One region of the Dorea hominis genome, then DNA from elsewhere that is predicted to be linked to it. Evidence: a T-box and tRNA genes for the amino acid it is inferred to sense, from the RefSeq annotation. Region 1 holds a T-box; the other holds one or more tRNA genes.
The links. The T-box of region 1 lies ahead of proS (proline--tRNA ligase). A T-box ahead of a tRNA ligase gene usually reads a tRNA of that ligase, here a tRNA-Pro.
Positions count from the first base shown of each region.

Region 2: it has a tRNA-Pro gene. The T-box ahead of proS (proline--tRNA ligase) is inferred to sense a tRNA for this amino acid. The anticodon was not compared.

Region 1 is NZ_JACOOY010000006.1:160,106-171,572, forward strand. It holds gene H8S07_RS06525 (ATP-binding protein) at 1-169, opposite strand, end outside; gene H8S07_RS06530 (DnaD domain protein) at 192-1,193, opposite strand; gene murC (UDP-N-acetylmuramate--L-alanine ligase) at 1,332-2,708, opposite strand; gene H8S07_RS06540 (glucose-1-phosphate adenylyltransferase) at 2,939-4,213, shown strand; gene glgD (glucose-1-phosphate adenylyltransferase subunit GlgD) at 4,210-5,328, shown strand; gene spoVG (septation regulator SpoVG) at 5,371-5,646, shown strand; gene H8S07_RS06555 (RluA family pseudouridine synthase) at 5,827-6,672, opposite strand; T-box leader at 7,110-7,320, shown strand; gene proS (proline--tRNA ligase) at 7,787-9,226, shown strand; gene H8S07_RS06565 (REP-associated tyrosine transposase) at 9,311-10,081, shown strand; gene H8S07_RS06570 (CCA tRNA nucleotidyltransferase) at 10,196-11,467, shown strand, end outside.
Region 2 is NZ_JACOOY010000013.1:62,885-74,351, reverse strand. It holds gene H8S07_RS10530 (hypothetical protein) at 88-813, shown strand; gene H8S07_RS10525 (hypothetical protein) at 894-2,216, shown strand; gene glmM (phosphoglucosamine mutase) at 2,352-3,737, shown strand; gene glmS (glutamine--fructose-6-phosphate transaminase (isomerizing)) at 3,817-5,658, shown strand; gene H8S07_RS10510 (nucleotidyltransferase family protein) at 5,830-6,768, shown strand; tRNA gene H8S07_RS10505 (tRNA-Gln) at 7,103-7,173, shown strand; tRNA gene H8S07_RS10500 (tRNA-Pro) at 7,229-7,302, shown strand; TPP riboswitch at 7,531-7,636, shown strand; gene H8S07_RS10495 (energy-coupled thiamine transporter ThiT) at 7,680-8,384, shown strand; gene H8S07_RS10490 (4-hydroxybutyrate dehydrogenase) at 8,478-9,593, shown strand; gene thiM (hydroxyethylthiazole kinase) at 9,644-10,465, shown strand; gene thiE (thiamine phosphate synthase) at 10,452-11,093, shown strand; gene H8S07_RS10475 (HAD family hydrolase) at 11,141-11,467, shown strand, end outside.

The sequences.
Region 1 (11,467 bases):
GTCTCGCCTGCCGGATACTGGCAGAAGAGATGGCGTTATCTATTTCTGCAAACTCAGGGATCGCCTGTGTGACGCGTTCATAGCGCTCTTGTACCTGATGGACGGCGTCCAGCTGGCGCTGCTCATAGATGCGCATCAGTTCATTGTACTGTGAATTTGAAAGTGCCATAAAGAAAATCTCCCTTGTCTGCTTATTGCTGTATCAGTCTGCGCTCCAGATCGTTCATGTCATAAGAGCGGTTTTCAAAATTGTTAAACTTATTCCTTCCGGAAGGTTTGGAAGGCTGCGTTGTCTGCTGTCTGGCTTTGTCTGCTTTCGCACGTGTAAATGCGGCATCCAGAACAGAGACGTCTTCTAAAGTGTGGACGTTTTTCTTATACCAGTTCTTCAGAATAGAATCTGTATATTCAAAATTCGGCTGATGGATCATATTCATGGTTCGGTCACATGCTTCCAGAATGATTTCCAGAGAAAAAGCATATTCTTCGTGCCACTTGCGGATATATGCGATCTCAGATGCTGCAGGAGCACGTCCTTTGATTCCGTAAGCATTCAGAATAGAATAGCAGTTCTTGTTATAAAGAACAGAATTGGTCTTTGCCTGTTCTGCAGTGCGGATATCCTGACTGTGCCAGGATAAAGCAACTTTCTGGATGTAATGGATACTCTTATGTCCGTTTTCAACACAATATTCGATTAGATACTCGATCAAATCAGCTGACATCTGTAATGTCTCATAAAAATATGTAATCGCATTAATATCTGTAGCAGATAAAGTCTTGCCAAGATACTGTTCAGCTACAAAAAGTAATTCTTTAAATTCCTTGCGGTTACCATGCTTTCTGGTGTTCACAGACTTGTCCGTGCCCGAAACCGGTGCAACAGTCAGCGAAGCTTCTGATGGAGAAACTTCAGCTTGTAAAGAACGGTCCGGAGCTTCTTCTTTGTATTCGAGAAGTCCCTGACCTTCCCAGTATTTGAAAGCGCGTAAAATATCTTTCTCCGTACACTCTAAAAGATCAGCTAGTCTGGACGGAGCCGGCAAAGAGGCAGACTCGTCCAGGTGGCGAAGAAGCATAAGATAAACTTTTACATATTCTCCATTTGCTTTTGGCATATACCGGTCAATGAATTCGTTCTCCAGAACCGTAACTGTTTTTTTTGCCTGATTTGTTAAAGTCAGTGTTTTCATACCCGCCTGATGAGCCTCCTAATGTCTTTCAAATGTTGCAGGATCATTATAACATCAGTTGACCGGGCAAAAAAGAAATTTTTAAGCCAAAAATCAGGTTTTTTGTGGATAAAATCCTGTGGAAAATGTGGATAACTCTTACTTAACGAGCGTTTCCCCAATGTTTACAACGTCTCCGGCTCCCATAGTTATCAACACATCACCTTTTTGACAATGTTCGCGACAGAAGTTTTCAATCTCTTCAAAAGAAGGAAAATAATATACATCTGCACCTTTTTCAGCGATTGCGTCTGCAAGGTCTTTGGAAGAGATGCCGAGTGTGTCTGTCTCTCTTGCGGCATAAATATCTGCAAGGATCACATGATCCGTATGAGATAATGCTTCAGCAAATTCCGGGAAGAGAGCCTTGGTACGTGTATAAGTGTGAGGCTGGAAAATACACCAGATCTCACGGTGTGGATAATGTTTTGCAGCAGTCAGGGAAGCAGTGATCTCTGTCGGATGATGTGCATAATCATCAATGACAGTGACGCCGTCAAATTCACCTTTGTATTCAAATCTGCGGTTTGTACCGTGGAAATCTTTCAGTCCCTGTCCGGCCGTCTTCGGATCGATTTTCAGAATATCAGCCACAGCAAGTGCTGCCAGTGCGTTAGATACGTTGTGATCTCCGTTGACAGAGAGTGCGATTCTTGTTACAAACTCTCCATTTTTCACGAAATCGAAAGAAGCCTCTCCGATCTGGTCGTGAAGAATATTTGTTGCACTGTAGTCATAAGAACTGTCCGGACCATAAGTTACAACACGGCATGCAAGCCCGTCTGTGATCTCGTGAAGCTCCGGAATCTCACCATTAATAACAAGTGTGCCGTCTGCCGGCAATAGCTCAGCAAACTTGCGGAAAGAGTGACGGATATCCGCAAGGTCTTTGAAGAAATCCAGATGATCCTCATCAATGTTCAAAATAACTCCAATCTTCGGGAAGAAATGCAGGAAACTGTTCGTGTATTCGCATGCTTCTGTAAGGAAGATTTCGGAATTACCGACGCGGATATTACCACCGATGGCTTTTAAAATACCGCCGACAGAAATCGTTGGATCCATCTCGGCACTTAAAAGAATGTGGGAAAGCATGGAAGTTGTTGTTGTCTTGCCATGGGTTCCGGATACAGCGATCGGAGTATCATAATTAGTCATTAACTGTCCGAGGAGTTCGGCACGGCTCAGCATAGGAAGTCCTTTCTGGACTGCTGCCTGATATTCCTCGTTGTCTGCATGAATTGCTGCCGTGTAAACAACAACATCAATTCCTTCTATTATATTAGAAGCTTTCTGTCCGTAAAAAATAGTGACGCCGGCTTTCTCAAGCTGTTCTGTAAGCGGAGAACGTTTGTTATCTGATCCGGAGATTGTGAAATGTTCTTCCAAAAGAACTTCTGCCAGACCACTCATGCTGATTCCGCCAATTCCAATGAAGTGTACGTGTACCGGTTGTTCAAAATTGATTTTATACATAAGCTACCATCCTTAGTTTTAATGCTCCGGCGGGTTGCCGGAAAGTGTTCATAATTTACTTACTTCTATCATATTATTATAAACATATCTGGCAAAAAAACCAACCTAAAATTTCTTGGTATATTTTCATAAAAAGGTCACGAAACGTTTACTAAAATTGTGAAAAATGTTCGCGGAAGGATAAATATATGCTATAATAAGATAATAAACGACTGTGAAGGGGTGAAGACATGAGAAAGAAGGAAATGATAGCAATGCTTCTGGCAGGCGGACAAGGCAGCAGACTTGGAGTCCTAACTGCTAAAGTTGCAAAACCTGCAGTAGCTTTCGGAGGAAAGTACCGGATTATTGATTTTCCTCTGAGTAACTGCATTAATTCTGGAATTGACACCGTGGGAGTACTGACACAGTATCAACCGCTTCGATTGAATGCTCATATCGGAATCGGAATTCCGTGGGATCTGGACAGAAATTATGGTGGAGTAACGATTTTACCACCATATGAGAAGAGCACGAGCAGTGAATGGTATACCGGAACTGCGAATGCGATTTATCAGAATATTGATTACATAGAGACTTTTCATCCGGATTATGTACTGATCTTATCCGGAGATCATATCTATAAGATGGACTATGAAGTTATGCTGGATTATCACAAAGCGAATAATGCGGATGTGACGATCGCAGCGATGCCGGTGCCGATGGAAGAGGCAAGCCGATTTGGAATCGTGATCACAGATGATGATGGAAGGATCACAGAATTTCAGGAAAAACCGGAGAAGCCGAAGAGTAATCTCGCATCTATGGGAATTTACATTTTCAGTTGGCCGGTGCTCAAAGAAGCATTGCATACGATGAGAGATGAGTCTGGATGTGATTTTGGTAAACATATTATTCCATATTGTCACAGAAAAGGTGAACGCTTATTTGCTTACGAGTACAATGGTTACTGGAAAGACGTAGGAACGCTTGGTTCTTACTGGGAAGCGAATATGGAACTGATCGATATCATTCCAGAGTTCAATCTTTATGAAGAGTTCTGGAAGATTTATACAAACAGTGGCATCCTGCCGCCACAGTATATTTCCGAACAGGCAGTGATCGACAGATGCATTATCGGTAATGGATCAGAAATTTACGGTGAAGTTCACAATAGTGTTATCGGATCTGGTGTTGTGATAGGAGAAGGAACCGTTGTGAGAGATTCTATCATTATGAAGGATGCAGTAATCGGCAAAAACTGTGTTGTGGACAAGGCGATTATCGCAGAGAACTGTAAAATCGGTGATGAAGTTGTAATGGGAATCGGAAGAGATGTACCGAACCGCCTGAAACCGTCCGTATATTCTTTTGGACTGGTAACGATTGGAGAGAATTCGGCAATCCCGGAAAAAGTACAGATTGGAAAAAATACTGCGATCAGTGGTAAGACAACGGCAGAGGATTACCCGGATGGCGTACTGGACAGCGGAGAGACTTTGATAAAGGCAGGTGAACGGGTATGAGAGCAGTAGGAATTATTCTAGCGGGTGGCAACAGTTATAAGATGAAAGAACTTACACAGAAACGTGCAGTGGCAGCAATGCCGATCGCAGGAAGTTACCGGGCGATTGATTTTGCACTCAGTAATATGTCCAACTCACATATTCAGAAAGTGGCAGTTTTAACACAATATAATGCCCGTTCGTTGAATGAACATCTGAATTCCTCCAAGTGGTGGGATTTCGGAAGAAAACAGGGCGGACTTTATGTATTTACCCCGACAATCACAGCAGATAACGGATACTGGTACAGAGGAACCGCAGATGCGATTTACCAGAATCTTGATTTTTTGAAGAGATGCCACGAACCTTACGTTATCATTACATCCGGCGATGCGGTGTATAAGATGGACTATAACAAGGTTCTGGAATATCATATAGCAAAACGCGCAGACATTACGATCGTGTGTAAAGAACTTGCTCCAGGAGAGGATGCGAGCCGGTTTGGAACATTGAAGATGAATGATACGATGCGCGTGGAAGAATTTGAAGAGAAGCCGATGGTGGCTAAGTCCAACACTATTTCCACCGGGATTTATGTGATCAGGAGAAGACATCTGATCGATATGATCGAGCACTGTGCGGAAGAGGACAGACATGATTTTGTGACCGATATTCTCATCAGATACAAGAATCTGAAGAAAATATATGGTTATAAAATAAAAGACTACTGGAACAGTATTTCGACCGTGGATGCATATTATCGGACGAATATGGATTTCCTGAAACCGGAGGTAAGAAACTACTTCTTCAAGGAACAGCCAGATGTGTATTCAAAGGTAAGCGACCTGCCGCCTGCAAAGTATAATCCGGGTGCGGTTGTAAAGAACAGTTTGATTGCAAGTGGAAGTATTATCAATGGTACCGTCGAAAATTCTATATTATTTAAGAAGACATTCGTCGGAAACAATTGTGTAATTAAAAATTCTATCATTCTGAATGATGTTTATCTTGGGGACAATACTTATATTGAAAACTGTATTGTAGAAAGTCGTAACACCATCAGAGCGAACACAAGGCATGTAGGGGAAGATGGTGTGAAAGTGGTCATCGAAAAGAACGAGAGGTATGTGCTGTAGAAAGATTACAGTACAGCGGCTGAAAGAAAGGGGCTAGAACAAATGCAGATTACAGATGTACGAGTGAGAAAGGTAGCAAAGGAGGGCAAATTAAAGGCGGTTGTCTCGATCACAATGGATGAAGAATTTGTCATTCATGATATCAAAGTGATTGAAGGCGAGAAGGGACTTTTCATTGCTATGCCAAGCAAGAAGTCATTGGACGGAGAGTACCGTGATATTGCGCATCCGATCAATTCCGGAACGAGAGAGCGTATCCAGAATATTATTCTTAGCAAGTATGAAGAAGCAATGAGTAAAGAAGTTATGGAAGCGTAGCCGCTATCATATAAACTGATTAAGAAATGAAATGTTTAAGGACGGAAGAAATGCATCTCTTCCGTCCTTAAAATTTTTCTTGTAAAAGAGAAAGAATCATCGCACTTTAGTGCGACTGCCCGTTTTGTTGCAGATGTCATAGTATTTAGAAGTATGCTCATATCGGGTTGGTCATCAAAATCAGGCTAGTAAAGAAAAATGCATTTTTTTATGTGTGACAGGATGTGTAAATTCAAGTTTATATGCACACAGACATAATGTCTGCCATCCTTTTTTTGCACGGCAGCCTGGATTGTATTTTGTGTCGCCGACGATCGGGCATCCGATAGCGGCGAGCTGGCAGCGGATCTGATGAAAGCGTCCGGTGTCCAGATGGATTTTGAGAAGTGTCTTCGTGGACTGCCCGTTGTCCACAGAGGTGCTGCTTGAAAAAATATCCTGGATGTCTGAAGTATGCTCATCCCCGGTGTTTACGGGATTTTTACTGAAAAAAATATCTTCGGAATTTGTGTTGATAGTATCTGGAGTGGAACGGGAAGTATCTGTGAAAAAATCTCGTAACTCATTATGGATTTCGTAGAAGAGGCGAGCTTTTTTTGCGCCTTTCTTTTTTGCATCACAGACAGACGCAGTGTTAGTCTGCAGATTTTTATACAAATAATTTTCCAGTGTTCCAGAAGTGTCAGACGGAATTCCGTTTGTCAGGGCAAGATAATATTTTCCAAAATCACCATTCTGAAGCTGGCGGTTTAAATCTTTTGCGGCAGCAGGTGTTTTGGCAAAGACAAGAATACCGCGGACTGGCTGGTCCAGTCTGTGTATTACTGCGAGATATGGCTCGCTTTTATCAGAAGATGTTTCATAAATGTGGCGTTTGATCAGATTTACCATATCAGGCGAACCAATACGGCGGCTCTGCGTTGCTGTGCCGTGCGGTTTTTCACATACGATAATATCGGAATCCTCGAATAAAATATTTAAAGTAGAATTATTTTTTCTGTAATTTTTTTGAATATGATTCTGCATGAATGATTTCCTCCTGTCAGAAATCTGGATTTCTTTTTTTATTTAAGCACAGAGCTATGGAATATGCAAATAAATTATAGCGGGATTGCCGGGAAATACAAATGCAGGAGGCTGACTTGAAAAAGTAAATTCCAGTGCGGAACTAAATTCCACTCATACTTTAAAAGTTGTGACTTTTATTGAATTTCTACATTGTAATTTGTTGTGCATATGCAAAATATAGAGTAGAGCCTTGATAGAATGATTTATTTTGTGTTAAGTGTTTTACATATGTGCATTTAGAGCTTGCAAGATTAAATTCTAATTATGCAGGAGTAAATTCCATCATGGAGATTAAGAGTGGAGTTTAAATTTTCAATTTAGGAGCGAAAAATAATCATGCTAGCTGCTTGACAAAAGAAAAACCATAGATTAAAATTATGAGCAATTCCATAAATAATATGGCGATGAAGAGAATTAGTACATGGTAGCGGGCAGCAGAGAGGACATCATAATGGTGAAAGATGTCTGGCAGGCGCACTGTGGAACCGGTCTTGGAGCCACTGTATGAAAATACAGCGTTTCCGTCAGCGTTAATGATGAATGAAGAGAACTGCAAAAGGGTTGCAGTTAACTAGGGTGGTACCGCCGAGCTTTTCGGTCCCTTTTTAGGGAGCTGAAAGGTCCGGCGTTTTTTATTATGGCGACGAGGAAAATGTACCATGCTTGCATGATCACATTTGACGATCGCTAATCAGCGGATAAAACTTGAAAAGCGTGTTTTATGCTATCGCTATCATTATTGTCCTGACCACCGGAGAAAATTGTCAGTGGCAGGTTCTGTAGATGTTTTATTAGGATGATGTTGAAATCGAAACCTTTCACCATGTTTTTCGCTTATAGGCTTACAACGTAGTGAGTACCAGGTGATTTTATTTATGAGCAGATTCGCAAACGATCTATGTTCCACATCAGGGCTTGCTAAATGAGTGTTATAGTCGTTCCGTAATGCGGCTGGTGCAAGACATGTGTCAAAGCATATTATATTTTTTTCTGGCACTGTAAAAATGTTGGATTTATATTTGTGGCTTTATAAAAGGAGCTCCCAGAATAAAGTAGAAAAGGAGAAAGAAAGATGGCAAAAGAAAAATTAGTAAAAAATATCACATCTCGTGACGAAGATTTCGCACAGTGGTACACAGACGTTGTACGTGAAGCAAATCTTTGTGATTATTCCAGCGTAAAAGGATGCATGAACTACTTACCGAATGGTTATGCGATCTGGGAACTGATCCAGTCAGATCTGGACAGACGTTTTAAAGAAACAGGTGTAGAGAATGTATACCTGCCGGTTCTGATTCCGGAAGAACTTCTTGAGAAAGAAGCAGATCACGTAGAAGGATTTGCACCGGAAGTTGCATGGGTAACACATGGTGGAATGGAGAGATTACAGGAAAGATTATGTATTCGTCCGACATCTGAGACATTATTCTGTGACCTGTGGGCAAAAACAGTAAAATCATACAGAGATCTTCCGAAGGTATGGAACCAGTGGAACTCCGTACTGCGCTGGGAGAAGACAACAAGACCGTTCTTACGTTCCAGAGAGTTTTTATGGCAGGAAGGCCATACACTTCATGCAACATACGAAGAAGCTGAAGAAAGAACAATTCAGATGTGGGAAGTTTATAAGGATTGCTATAAAGAGACAATGGCTATTCCATTCGTAGCAGGAAGAAAGGCAGAACACGAGAAATTCGCAGGAGCAGAAGACACATATACGATTGAAGCACTGATGCATGACGGAAAAGCACTTCAGTCTGCGACAAGTCATTTCTTCGGAAGCGGATTCCCGGATGCATTTGATATTAAATATGTAGATAAAAATAATGAATTACACAGTGCTTATGAGACATCATGGGGATGGTCTACAAGAAGTATCGGAGCACTTATTATGGTTCACGGTGATGACGACGGACTTGTATTACCACCGCATGTTGCACCGGTAGAATGTAGAGTCATTCCGATCGCACAGCACAAAGAAGGCGTTCTGGACAGATCATATGCACTGTTTGATGAGCTGAAAAAAGCAGGATACAGAGTGAAGATTGATGATTCCGACAAGAGCCCGGGATGGAAATTCTCTGAGCAGGAGATCCTCGGAATCCCGACACGTATCGAGATTGGACCAAAAGATATCGAGAAGAATCAGGTTGTAGTTGTACGTCGTGACAATCGTGAGAAGATCGTTGTATCTCTGGATGAGATTGCTGTAAAACTGCGTGAAATCCTTGAACAGGAACAGCAGGATATGTACAACCGCGCAGAAGAGTTCCTGAACAGCCACATCGATACAGCAACAACAATGGACGAAATGGTAGAGAAGTTCAAAGCAAATCGTGGATTTGTTAAAGCCTGCTGGTGCGGAGATCCAGAATGTGAAGGCGAAGTAAAATATCTGACAGGCGGAGCAGCAACCAGATGTCTGATTGAAGATGAAGAATTTATTTCCGACAAATGTATCTATTGTGGAAAACCTGCAAAACAGATGGCATATTGGGGAAAATCTTATTAAAATATAATTGGGGACGGGGATTTTCTAGAAAATCCCCGTCCCCAATTGAAAAAGACCTGTCCCTTTTTAGGAAAGGAGACAGGAATGCCTCGTAAATCAAGGAAGAAAAGTATATCAGATATTTATCATGTAACTAATCGAGGAGTCAATCATTTATCTATATTTGCACAAAACCGAGAAAAAGGACGAATGTTAAATTTGATTCGGGAGAATTGTGACAAATATCATGTGGGCATATATTCTTATTGCATCATGCCCAATCATTTTCACCTTTTAATAAAAGCAAGTTTATCAGATTTATCAGCATTTATGGCTGTTATATCATCAAAATATGCATCATATTATAATTATAAACATAAAAGATCAGGAGTTGTTTTTCAAAATCGTTTTCAAAGCCAGTGCATAGAAGATGCCAATTATTTTTGGAACTGTTTGCGCTATATTCATTTGAATCCCGTAAAGGCAAAATTATGTAAAGATCCAAGATCATATAAATATGGAAGCATGAATGAATTATGTAAAATAAGAAAAAAAGAGATCTTGGATGAAAATGTATATAAAAAAATCAAGGAATTTTTTGGAACAGCAGAGCAGTTCTGGGCATTTCATAATTTGCCGGATAGTAGTAACAAGCTATTATTTATTGATATAAAGGAAGAAGAATTTGATCAAATGAAAGAGATTGCTGTAGAGATATTAAAAAGTATGTCACAGCAATATAAAGAATCTATGAAGGAAATATTAGAATACTCAGCAATGAGAAACGAATTTGATCGAAAAATAAAAACGGCTCTTAATATTTCACAATGTATGGTGGAAAACATAAGAAAACAAGTGTTAGAAGAAATATATTAGATAATTAGGGACAGGTCTTTTTGAATTGGGGACGGGGATTTTCTGGAAAAACCCCGTCCCCAATTCAAAAATGTGGTATGATAAAATGGAATGTGGATAAGTGGAGGTAAAAATGTGGAATATTTAGAATTACAATTACCAGAGAATGTGCAGAAGATTATCACTACATTGCAGATGTATGGTTATGAAGCGTATGCAGTTGGTGGGTGTGTAAGAGATTCACTTTTAAATAGAACGCCGGGTGACTGGGACATCACAACATCTGCGATGCCCGGAGAGACAAAATCTTTATTTGATAAAACATTTGACACAGGGATTGAACACGGTACAGTGACGGTTGTATTTGGCAGAGAGGGATATGAAGTTACAACGTACCGGATTGACGGGGAATATACCGACAGCAGACATCCGAGGGAAGTGACGTTTACAAGAAGCCTGAAAGAGGATTTGCTGCGCAGAGATTTTACAATCAATGCAATGGCATACAATGATAAAGACGGACTGATTGATATTTTCGGAGGAAAAGAGGATCTGCAAAGGAAATGTATCCGGTGTGTGGGAAATGCCAAAGAACGTTTCAGCGAAGATGCACTCAGAATCTTGCGAGGTGTGCGTTTTGCTGCACAGCTGGGATTTGATATTTCAGAAGATACAAAAGAAGGTATGCGTGAGCTGGCACCAACACTTAGAAATATCAGTGCGGAACGGATACAGGTGGAGCTTGTGAAGATGCTCACTTCCGACCGACCGGAGTTACTTAAAATGGCATGGGAATTGAAAATTACACAGATATTTCTGCCAGAATTTGATCGTATGATGGAAACGATACAGGAGACACCGCACCATATGTATAACGTGGGTGAACATACACTGCATGCGATGAAAAATGTACGTGCAGATAAGATACTGCGTTTGACTATGCTTTTACACGACACAGGAAAACCAGCTCTAAAAACGATGGATGCAAATGGAGTTGCACATTTTAAAAAACATGCGGCAGAGAGTGAGAAAATTGCCGGACGTGTATTAAAGCGCCTGAAATTCGATAATGATACATTGCGTAAAGTGACAAAACTTGTAAAATATCACGATTACCGCATGGAAGCAACGGAAAAAAATGTGCGGCGCGCGATGAATATTATAGGTGAAGAATTATTTCCATATTATATGGAAGTAAGGCGTGCGGATGTACTTGCGCAGAGCCTGTACAAAAGAGAAGAAAAAATACAGAATCTGGACGAAATAGAAGAGTTATACCGGAAAATTGTCGCACTTGGGCAGTGTGTATCTTTGAAAACACTGGCAGTAAACGGAAGTGATTTGATTGCAGCAGGAATGAAGCCGGGTAAAAAAATCGGAGAAAAATTAGAAGAATTGCTGGAACTT
Region 2 (11,467 bases), on a different contig from region 1:
GTGTTGAAAAGTTGCAGGAAACATAATTAAATTGGACAACAATACAGAGGTATGATAATATTTATTGTATCTTAATGAGGATATTGAATGAGATTAGTAATTGATAAGAAAGAATTAGAATTATTAATTGAACAAAAGAAAGAATACATTGGGAATCAAGTTACTATTGATACAGTAATAGCAGGTGTTTCATTTTTATTGTCAGTAATGACAGCGCAATATCAGAAGATTTTTGGAATATCAGGAGAAATAATAAAAGTATTTTTTTGTACAATTGGTATTTTATATGCAGTAAAAATCATATGGGATTTCTATAAATATAGAAGGAATAAATATACTCATAAAGTTTTAATGAAAGAGATAGAGGATTTAGATATGATTCAACATAATCATTCATTGGTAATTATTAAAGAGTCATTTAATGATAATATGAAGAGATTTTTACTTTATTATGATGAAAAATGGGATTGCAAATTGTTTTTGAATTATAAAACGCAGGAACGTGGAGATGAAGCTGCGATTATTGCAAATGTAGTGAAAGAGTTGAAGCTTAATCAGAAAGAAGTAAAATGTCGATACATTACTTCAAAGTTGCAGGAAAAATATTCAGTAAGTCATCGTGAAAATAGAATTTATAATCATCGTTTATATGAGCTTCAGGTTAATAGATTTTCAGAACAGGAAATGGAAAAGGATTTTGTTGTAAATGGAAAGCATTATTATTGGATGAGTATAGAAGAAATGGAAAAAGATGATAACATTAGGAACAAAAATCTGGAAGTGGTAGATTTTGTAAAAGAATATATGGGATAAAGTTTTCCGCTTGTGTATTTCGCAGAGTTTTTGAAGATACACAGGCGGTTTTGTTACTTATATGGTAGCAGGAGGTTGCTATGTCGGAAATGAAGATGAATTATATTTTTATAGAAAAAGAAACGCAGGATTCGATATCTATGTGTGAGCAGATCGCTGAGCTGCTGGGTGTGGAGGACAGCAAGATGAAGTCAGGCAACTTGCCAATGTCAGGTTTCATTTGCTTGCAGGATGTGGAAGTGTTTTATGAGATCTCCGGCAAGAGTGGTGCGGATCAATATTTCCTGGAATTAAGTACAAAAGCCAGAGTGAACAGAGCTGTGATCGCACTGCAGACATTAGATGATACCATTTATCAATCGCCGAAGCAGACGTATTACACGGCAATTCGTGTGTATGATGGGATTTCGGAAAGCTATTGTAAGCGGCTCTATCCTAAATATGCAGAGTTTGAGCGGCTGCTTCGCACGTTGGTATCTCTGATCGTGACGAAGGCGTATGGAAGTGCATGGCGGGAAGAGACCGTGCCGGAAGAGATGATGGCAGATCTTAAGAAGAATGCAAGAGGCAATCTGCCGATCAGTGAGACTCTGGAGCAGATGGATTTATCCACGGTGGAAGAATATTTATTTGCAGAAAGAGAAGTTGTGTATGAGGAGGTTGTCGCAGGCAGCGGTGAAAATGCAAATGGGACGGCTGGTAAAACAGCAGATTTTGAACAATTATCAAAAGAAGAATTATGCCGGTTGCTGGAAGAACTTCGACCGACAAGCCTGTGGGAGCGGCACTTTGAATCACTTGGAAGTCAGAAAAAGTGGAAAGAGAAAATTGTTGGCGTACATCCGGTGCGCAACAAAGTGGCACATCAGAAACGGATCAGCGGCGCGGAATATAAGCAGACAACCAGAAAACTACAAAGCCTGAACCGGGATCTGAAGCATGCGATTGGAGAGATCCAGAAGCAGAACTTCACAGATGTGAGCCGGGCAGATATGCTGGGAAGTTTTGTTGATGTATTGGAAAATATTCAGCTTATGACAAATGCTACAAAGGCAGCGGTGTCTGCAATATCAGCAGTACCGGCAGCTGTGGAAAATGTTGCCAGATTGAATGCAATTTCACCGGTTACAAAAAGTACGCAGATGATAGCGGAAGTATTATCTGATATGCGGCGTAGCCAGCAGAAAGTAATGGCAGCAGTCAGACCGGCGGCTATAGCTGCGAGCATGCAAAAAGATGTGGTATCGGAAGTTGCGAAAAGTCTTCGTATACCACAGACAATGCGTGACAGTATCGCAACTGCGGCGAAGATGTCACGGCTTATGAACATTTCAGGAATTGTAAATCTGGAAGATAAGGGGAATAAAACTGAGGATAATGACTTAGAAAACAATAGGGACTAGTAAATTCCGGCAATTTACGCTATAATAGATAGGATTATAGGCAAAACTAAGGAATTAATAAAAAGAGATAATAATCAAGTCCGGATCTGCCGGACGCCAAATATAATATACCAAAGTAGAAAGGATTTTAGAACGATGGGTAAGTATTTTGGAACTGATGGTTTCCGTGGGGAAGCTAATAGGAACCTGACAGCAGATCACGCATACAAGATTGGGCGTTTTCTCGGCTGGTATTATGGAGAACTGAAAAGACAGAATGGAGATGACACTCCGGCTAGAATTGTAATTGGTAAGGATACAAGACGTTCCAGCTATATGTTTGAATATACACTGGTCGGTGGACTGGTAGCATCCGGTGCAGATGCATACCTGCTTCATGTTACAACAACACCGTCTGTAGCTTATGTAGCAAGAGTAGATGAGTTTGACTGTGGTATTATGATTTCCGCAAGTCATAATCCATATTATGACAATGGAATTAAGCTGATTAATGGTAATGGTGAGAAGATGGATGAAGGAACAATCAGCCTGATCGAAGCATATCTGGACGGAGAAGTAGAATTATTTGGAGAGAAATATTCAGAAGTTCCGTATGCACACAAAGAGAAGATTGGTCGTACTGTAGATTATGTATCAGGAAGGAACCGTTATGTCGGATATCTGATTTCTCTTGGAATGTATTCGTTCAAGGGTGTCAAAGTTGCATTAGATTGTGCGAATGGAAGTTCATGGAATATTGCCAAATCTGTATTTGACGCACTGGGAGCAAAGACTTACGTGATCAATGCGGATCCGAATGGAACAAATATCAATAACAATGCAGGGTCTACACACATTGAAGGACTGCAGAAGTACGTGGTAGAAGAAGGCATGGATGTTGGATTCGCTTATGACGGAGATGCTGACCGCTGTCTCTGTGTGGATGAAAAAGGGCAGGTCGTAGACGGAGATGCGATTCTTTACGTATATGGAAGATATATGAAAGAGCGCGGAAAACTGGTGACAAATACAGTTGTTACAACAGTTATGTCTAACTTCGGACTTTACAAAGCATTTGATGAGCAGGGTATCGGTTATGCGAAGACTGCTGTCGGAGATAAATATGTATATGAATATATGCAGAAGAATGGCTGCCGAATTGGTGGAGAGCAGTCCGGTCACATTATTTTCTCAAAATATGCATCAACAGGTGATGGTATTTTAACCAGTCTGAAAATGATGGAAGTTATGATGGCAAGAAAGAAGACAATGAGCCAGCTGACAGAAGATTTACACATTTATCCACAGGTGCTTGTGAATGTACGTGTACAGGATAAAGCTGTTGCACAGGCAGACCCGGATGTGCAGGCAGCAGTACAGAAAGTTGCAGACGAGCTGGGTGATACAGGAAGAATCCTTGTCCGTGAATCTGGTACAGAGCCACTGATACGTGTAATGGTAGAGGCTGAGACACACGACATCTGCCAGAAATATGTGGATGATGTAGTGAATGTGATTAATGAAAAAGAGAAGACAAGATAGCCTGGCTCTCAGAATCAGAAAATGTAGATAGATGATAAGGTCGTATGATCTGACAGGAAAGATAGGAGTATTAAGAAATATGTGTGGAATTGTAGGATATGTAGGAAATAATCAGGCAGCACCGATTTTGTTGGATGGACTGTCCAAGCTGGAATACCGTGGTTATGATTCGGCCGGAATTGCTGTCCGTGATGCAAATGGCGATGCTGAGATTGTTAAGGCAAAAGGACGTCTGAAGATTCTGGCTGAGAAGACAGATAATGGTGCCGCTGTCCCGGGAACATGTGGAATCGGCCATACAAGATGGGCAACACATGGGGAGCCGTCTGAGAACAATGCACATCCGCATAAGAGTGATGATGGCAATGTAGTTGCTGTTCACAACGGTATCATTGAAAATTATCAGGAATTAAAGGAAAAACTGTTAAGAAAAGGATATACATTCTATTCCAATACAGATACAGAAGTAGCGGTAAAACTGATCGATTACTACTATAAGAAATATGAAGGAACACCGGTTGATGCGATGAATCACGCAATCGTCCGCATCCGAGGTTCTTATGCGCTGGCAGTTTTGTTTAAAGATTATCCGGAAGAGATTTATGTGGCCAGAAAAGACAGTCCGATGGTTCTCGGAGTTGCTGACGGAGCATCATATATCGGATCTGATGTACCGGCTATTTTGAAATATACAAGAAATGTATATTATATTGGAAACCTGGAGATGGCGCGTGTAAAGAAAGGGGAGATCACTTTCTATAATCTGGACGGAGAAGAGATTGAGATTGAACCAAAGGAAATTAACTGGGATGCAGAAGCCGCTGAAAAAGGCGGTTATGAACATTTCATGATCAAAGAGATTCATGAACAGCCAAAAGTTGTAGGAGATACCATTAACTCTGTTCTTACGACAGATGGCAAGATTGATTTGTCAGAGGTTGGTCTGTCAGAAGAAGAGATCAAAGATATTCGTCAGATTCACATTGTAGCATGTGGTTCTGCATATCATGTTGGAGTTGCAACACAGTATGTAATGGAAGATCTTGCAAGAATTCCAGTGCGTGTAGAGCTGGCATCCGAATTCCGTTATCGCAATCCGTTACTGGATGAGAAGGACCTGGTTGTACTGATCAGCCAGTCCGGTGAGACAGCAGATACGCTGGCGGCACTTCGTGAGTCCAAAGCAAGAGGTGTGCGCACACTTGCAATTGTAAATGTAGTAGGTTCTTCCATTGCAAGAGAAGCAGATAATGTATTCTACACACTGGCTGGACCGGAGATTTCCGTTGCAACAACAAAAGCATACAGCACACAGTTAATTGCAGGTTATGCACTGGCAATCCAGTTTGCCAAAGTAAGAGGCGAGATTGACGAAGCACGTTATAGCGGTCTGATCAAGGAAATGCAAACCTTACCGGAGAAGATTGAGAAGATTATTGAAGACAAAGAGAGAATCCAATGGTTTGCATCCAAACAGGCAAATGCAAGAGATGTATTTTTCGTAGGTCGTGGTATTGACTATGCAATCTGCCTGGAAGGAAGTTTGAAGATGAAGGAGATCAGCTATATTCATTCTGAGGCATACGCTGCAGGTGAATTGAAGCATGGAACGATTTCTCTGATTGAAGACGGCATTCTTGTTGTCGGTGTTCTGACACAGCCGGATCTCTATGAGAAGACAGTTTCTAACATGGTTGAGTGCAAGAGTCGTGGCGCTTACCTTATGGGACTTACAAACTTTGGACAGTATAATATTGAAGATACAGCAGACTTTACGGTATATATTCCAAAGACAGATCCGTTATTTGCAACATCACTGGCAGTCATCCCGTTACAGCTCCTTGGTTATTATGTCAGCGTTGCAAGAGGTCTGGATGTAGATAAGCCGAGAAACCTTGCGAAGAGTGTTACAGTAGAGTAATCTTCCTGCAAAATGCGGTCGTTTAGAAAATATTAAGAGAATATTAATAAAAAAGGACGCTCAATATTGTGATGAAAATGCTATAATATTATCGCAATATTGAGCGATATAGCATCTAAAGGAAACTGCCAATGGCGGGTTTGAGAGATGCTGGAATAAGGAGAGGTACAAATGAAAACGACATTAGTTATTATGGCTGCCGGAATCGGATCCCGTTTTGGCGGCGGAATCAAACAGCTGGCACCGGTCGGACTGCATGGGGAGATCATCATGGATTATTCCATTCATGATGCAATCGAAGCAGGATTTAATAAGATTGTCTTTATTATCCGTAAGGACATTAAGGAAGCATTTAAGGAAGCAATCGGAGATCGTATTGAGAAGATCTGTGCGGATCTGGATGTAGAGATTGCATATGCATACCAGGAACTGGATGCACTTCCGGAAGGAATCGAACTTCCGGCCGGACGTACGAAACCGTGGGGAACCGGACAGGCAGTTCTTGCGTGCAAAGATGTTTTAAAAGAGCCATTTGCAGTTATCAACGCAGATGATTACTATGGAAAGGAAGCATTTACTAAGCTTCATGATTTCCTCGTAGATTACACACCGGAGAAGGCGAATGCATTCTGCATGGCAGGTTTCATCCTGAAGAACACATTAAGTGAGAATGGATCTGTTACCAGAGGTGTGTGTGAACTGAATGAGAAAGGCTATCTGACAGCGGTTCATGAGACACATAACATTGTGAAGACAGTAGACGGTGCAGCAGCCGATACAGAAGACGGATTAAGAGCCATCGATCCGGAATCTTATGTATCTATGAATATGTGGGGACTGACACCGGAGTTTATTGGTGTGTTGGAAGATGGATTCAAAGAGTTTTTTGAGACAATGGGAGACAAAGATATCCTGAAAGCAGAATATCTTTTGCCGATTTATATTGATGAACTATTACAGGCTGACAAAGTATCTGTAAAAGTGCTTGACTCTCATGACAAATGGTTTGGCGTAACATACAAAGAAGACAAAGACTGTGTTGTAAAATCATTTGCCAAACTGATCGAAGACGGCGTATACGCTGAGAAACTGTTTGAGGACTTGAAGTAAGAATTATCAGAAATAAGAAAGACTGTTATAGCATGTGTGCATGCTATAACAGTCTTTCTTGATTTTATGAAGTTATTGTAATGTTGGAGCGTTTTATGAGAAAATACAATTACATCAACGGTATAATAATATAGAAACGAAAAAATTGTAAATTTGCAAACCATCGCAAACCCGTGTAAAATGGGCATTTTCAAAGACGCTCGACAAGAAAATACAAAAAAGTTGAAAAAAATTAAAAAAAGGGGTTGCAATTTTTGGATTTGCTGATATAATAATATTTGTTCGCTGATGAAATACAAAAGATAAACAACGAACGTAACAGAGAACTACGTAATGCGGATTGGTGTAATGGCAGCACAGCAGACTCTGACTCTGTTAGTAGAGGTTCGAGTCCTCTATCCGTAGTTCCTTGGCAGGGGCGCCGAGTGTTTTGAATGTTTGAAACATTCGGTTGACATGCCGGAGTGTGGCTCAGCTTGGTAGAGCGCTACGTTCGGGACGTAGAGGTCGCAGGTTCAAATCCTGTCACTCCGATTAAGATGAATCTCAAAGCTTATTGCTTTGAGATTTTTTTTTGCTATGGCATCCGGAGAAATTTGCCGGTGGTAAGTTCTGTAGCTTATGGTGATGGGAAAAATGCGTCATACTTGCATGATTTATAATTGCAATTTCTTGACATCTGTTGGTGGGGCGAGTATCATTAACTGTGTTAAGACTGTAACTATCCAGTATAGTTACAGTAGATGAATTAACGAGTAAAAGAGTGATGACAAGGGGAGCTTATGTATAGGCTGAGAGGAAGTTTAGAAACTTCGACCCGGAACCTGATATGGATAATGCCATCGTAGGGATGTATTAGATATTACAGAACCCTCCTTCGTCTTCAGTCGAAGATACAGGAGGATTTTTTTGTGTTTCAAATGTTAGTAAACAGTGAAGGTGGTCTGACGACTGCCGGATATGTAACTTGTATTGTGGTGGGAGTTATTTTGTTCCTGCTTGGATCAGTGTTTGCGCGGAAAGGTACGCAGAATGTGAATGAAAATGGAAGTAAAGCAAAGAAAGGTATCGGCATAGCGGTGGGAACCAATCAGCTTGTATTTTGTGCAATGGCAATTGCGCTTGCAGTGGTGACTTCTTATTTGAAAATCTTTTCTCTGCCATGGGGCGGAAGTGTCACGTTGTGCAGTATGTTATTTATTGTACTGGTTGCAAACTGGTACGGTGTACAGACGGGTATTTTAGTAGGTTTAACTTATGGAATCTTACAGTTTATCCAGGAGCCATATGTACTTTCTTTCTTCCAGGTATGCTGTGATTATATTCTTGCTTTTGCAGCACTTGGAGTTGCCGGCTTTTTTGCGAAGAGTTCCAATGGACTGCTCAAAGGATATATTGCCGCAGTTCTTGCAAGAGGAGCATTTCATGCGTTGGGTGGCTATCTATATTGGATGAGTTATATGCCGGAAAATTTTCCACAGGCATTGAAGAGTGTATATCCGATTGTGTATAACTATAGTTATCTGCTTGCAGAAGGTGTACTGACTGTGCTCGTTATTTCTATCCCGGCAGTAAAGAAAGCACTTGCGCAGATTAAGCGGATTGCGACGGCGTAGTAAGCTTAACGGCAGGTAAAAGCAAGTTGGAGCTTACGGAGGAAGGCTAAGAATAAGCTTAAAAAGAAGAAAAACAACAGGAGGATAACAGTCATGAAATTATTTCAGCAGAAATCAGTGATCGAGAAATATGATGATGTGAAAAGCTTCGTGGAAGCATACAACATCGGAGCGGATGATTTCATTCTCGCGACAAAACGGATTTACGAGACCTGTTTTGCACCGCTGAATCTGAAAGCACATGTAGAATACAAGAGCAAATATGGCAGCGGTGAGCCGACAGATGTAATGATCGATGCACTGCTTGAGGATTTCCGTCAGGGAGATTATAAGAGAATCATTGCTATCGGCGGTGGAGCTGTCATTGATATGGCGAAGATTCTTGTACTGGACGGGGAAGCGAAAGCAGAGAGCTATTATCGGAAAGAAGTACCGCTTCGCAAAGTGCGCACACTTCTTGCAGTGCCGACAACCTGTGGCGCAGGATCGGAAGTGTCCAATGTCTCCATTACAGAGATTACTTCGATCCACAGCAAATTAGGACTCGCCGTAGACGAGATTTATGCAGATGAGGCAGTGCTGATCCCGGAACTTTTGCGTGAGCTTCCATATGAGTTCTTCGCAACCAGCGCGATCGATGCATTTATCCATGCGATTGAATCTTTTGTATCACCAAAAGCGAACCTCTACACGGAGATGTTCAGCGAGAAAGCAATGGAGATGATCGTGCATGGATTCCGTGAGATTATCGCTCATGGAAAAGAATACCGGATGGAGCTGCTGGAAGATTTTCTTGTGGCAAGTAATCTGGCAGGTGTTGCATTTGGCAATGCTGGAACCGGAATGGTGCATGCCATGTCCTATCCGCTGAGCGGAATGTATCATGTCGCACACGGAGAGGCAAATTATCAGTTTCTGACTGCCGTATTTGCTGCTTATCAGAAAATGAATCCGACCGGCAAAATCATTCGTCTGAATGCGTTTCTTGCAAAAATGATGGAATGTGATGAAGCGGTTGTCTATGAAAAACTGCAGGAATTATTAGACCAGATTATCAGTCGTAAAAAATTAAGAGAATATGGCATGAAGGAAGAAGAAATCCATTCATTTGCCGTAAGTGTAGACGCAAGTCAGCAGAGACTTTTAAATCAGAGCTATGTGAAGCCTACCATTGAGCAGATGGAGGCAGTTTACAGAGAACTGTACTAGATAGTGTACGAAAGTATAGAATAGTATATTCAAACATCAGGAGGAGAATTATGCTTGGAGAAATGTTAAATAAAGTCAGAGAGACAACCCCTCTGGTTCACAATATCACAAATTATGTAACCGTAAATGATGTGGCAAATGTATTGCTGGCATGTGGCGGAAGTCCGATCATGTCTGACGAGCCGCAGGATGTGGAAGATATTACTTCCATCTGTGGAGGATTGAATATCAATATCGGTACATTAAATATAAGAAGTATCGAAGGCATGAAGCTGGCTGGAAAGAAAGCGGCAGAACTTGGACATGCAATTCTGCTGGATCCGGTAGGAGCGGGAGCAAGTGCACTGCGCACGAACACAGCCGTTTCTCTGATGGAAGAAATTCCGTTTTCTGTGATCCGTGGAAATATTTCCGAGATCAAAACCCTGGCATCCGGCAGTGGTACAACAAAAGGCGTAGATGCTGATGTTGCAGATGCAGTGACAGAAGAGAATCTGGATGAAGCAGTTGCATTTGCAAAGGCATTTGCGGAGAAAGCAAACTGTGTTGTTGCGATTACAGGGGCGATTGATCTGGTGAGTGATGGAAAATCCTGCTATGTGATTCGTAATGGACGCCCGGAAATGGGTAAGATTACAGGAACTGGCTGCCAGTTATCCGGAATGATGACTGCATATATTACTGCAAATCCGGAGCATATGCTGGAGGCGGCAGCGGCAGCAGTATGTGTGATGGGACTTGCCGGTGAGATCGGATTTTCACGGATGCAGGACGGAGACGGCAATTCTACATACAGAAACCGTATTATCGATGCGATTTACAATATGGACGCAAAAACACTGGAAGAAGGTGCAAAATATGAACTGCGATAAGAAAGATTTACTTTTATATGCGGTGACAGACCGTCACTGGCTTGGAGAAGAAACATTATATGAACAGGTGGAGAAAGCGCTGAAAGGTGGAGCTACATTTATCCAGCTGCGTGAAAAAGAACTGGATACAGCGCATTTCTTAGAAGAGGCGAAGGAAATCCAGAAACTTTGCAGAGAATATAAAGTGCCGTTTGTGATCAATGATAATGTAGAGATTGCGGCAGAAATTGAGGCAGACGGTGTGCATGTCGGACAGAGTGATATGGAAGCCGGAGATGTGCGTGCAAAACTTGGAGCGGATAAGATCATCGGTGTTTCTGCGCAGACGGTTGAGCAGGCACTCCGTGCGCAGGAACATGGCGCAGATTACCTTGGCGTTGGTGCGGTATTTCCGACAGGTTCTAAGGCAGATGCGGTAGAAGTGGATCATAATGTGCTGAAAGCAATCTGTGAAGCAGTGGATATTCCGGTTATTGCCATTGGTGGAATTACAAAAGACAATGTAAAAGACCTTGCCGGCAGCGGTATTTGCGGAATCGCAGTGATCAGTGCGATTTTCGGACAGAAAGATATTGAAGCTGCAACAAAAGAACTGCGCGAACGCACTCAGAATATGTTGAGAAATTAAGAGAAGTTATGCATAAAGAAGTTCGATATAAGAAGGTTTAATAGGAAATGAAATTAAAAAACAGAGAAATAGACGGTGTGATCTTCGATGTGGACGGTACTTTGCTGGATTCGATGGCGATCTGGGAGGATGCCGGAGCCAGATATCTGCGTAGTGCCGGGATTGAACCGGCGCCGGATCTTGGGAAGATATTATTTCCGATGAGCCTGGATGATGGCGTGGCTTATGTGAAGCGGGAATACCATCTGGAAGAGTCAGAAGCAGAATTAAGAGAAGCGGTATTAAAACAGGTAGAGATTTTTTATAAAGAAGAGGCACCGCTGAAAAAGGGTGTACGTAAGCTCCTTGAGAAGATGAAAGAGGCAAAGGTGCCG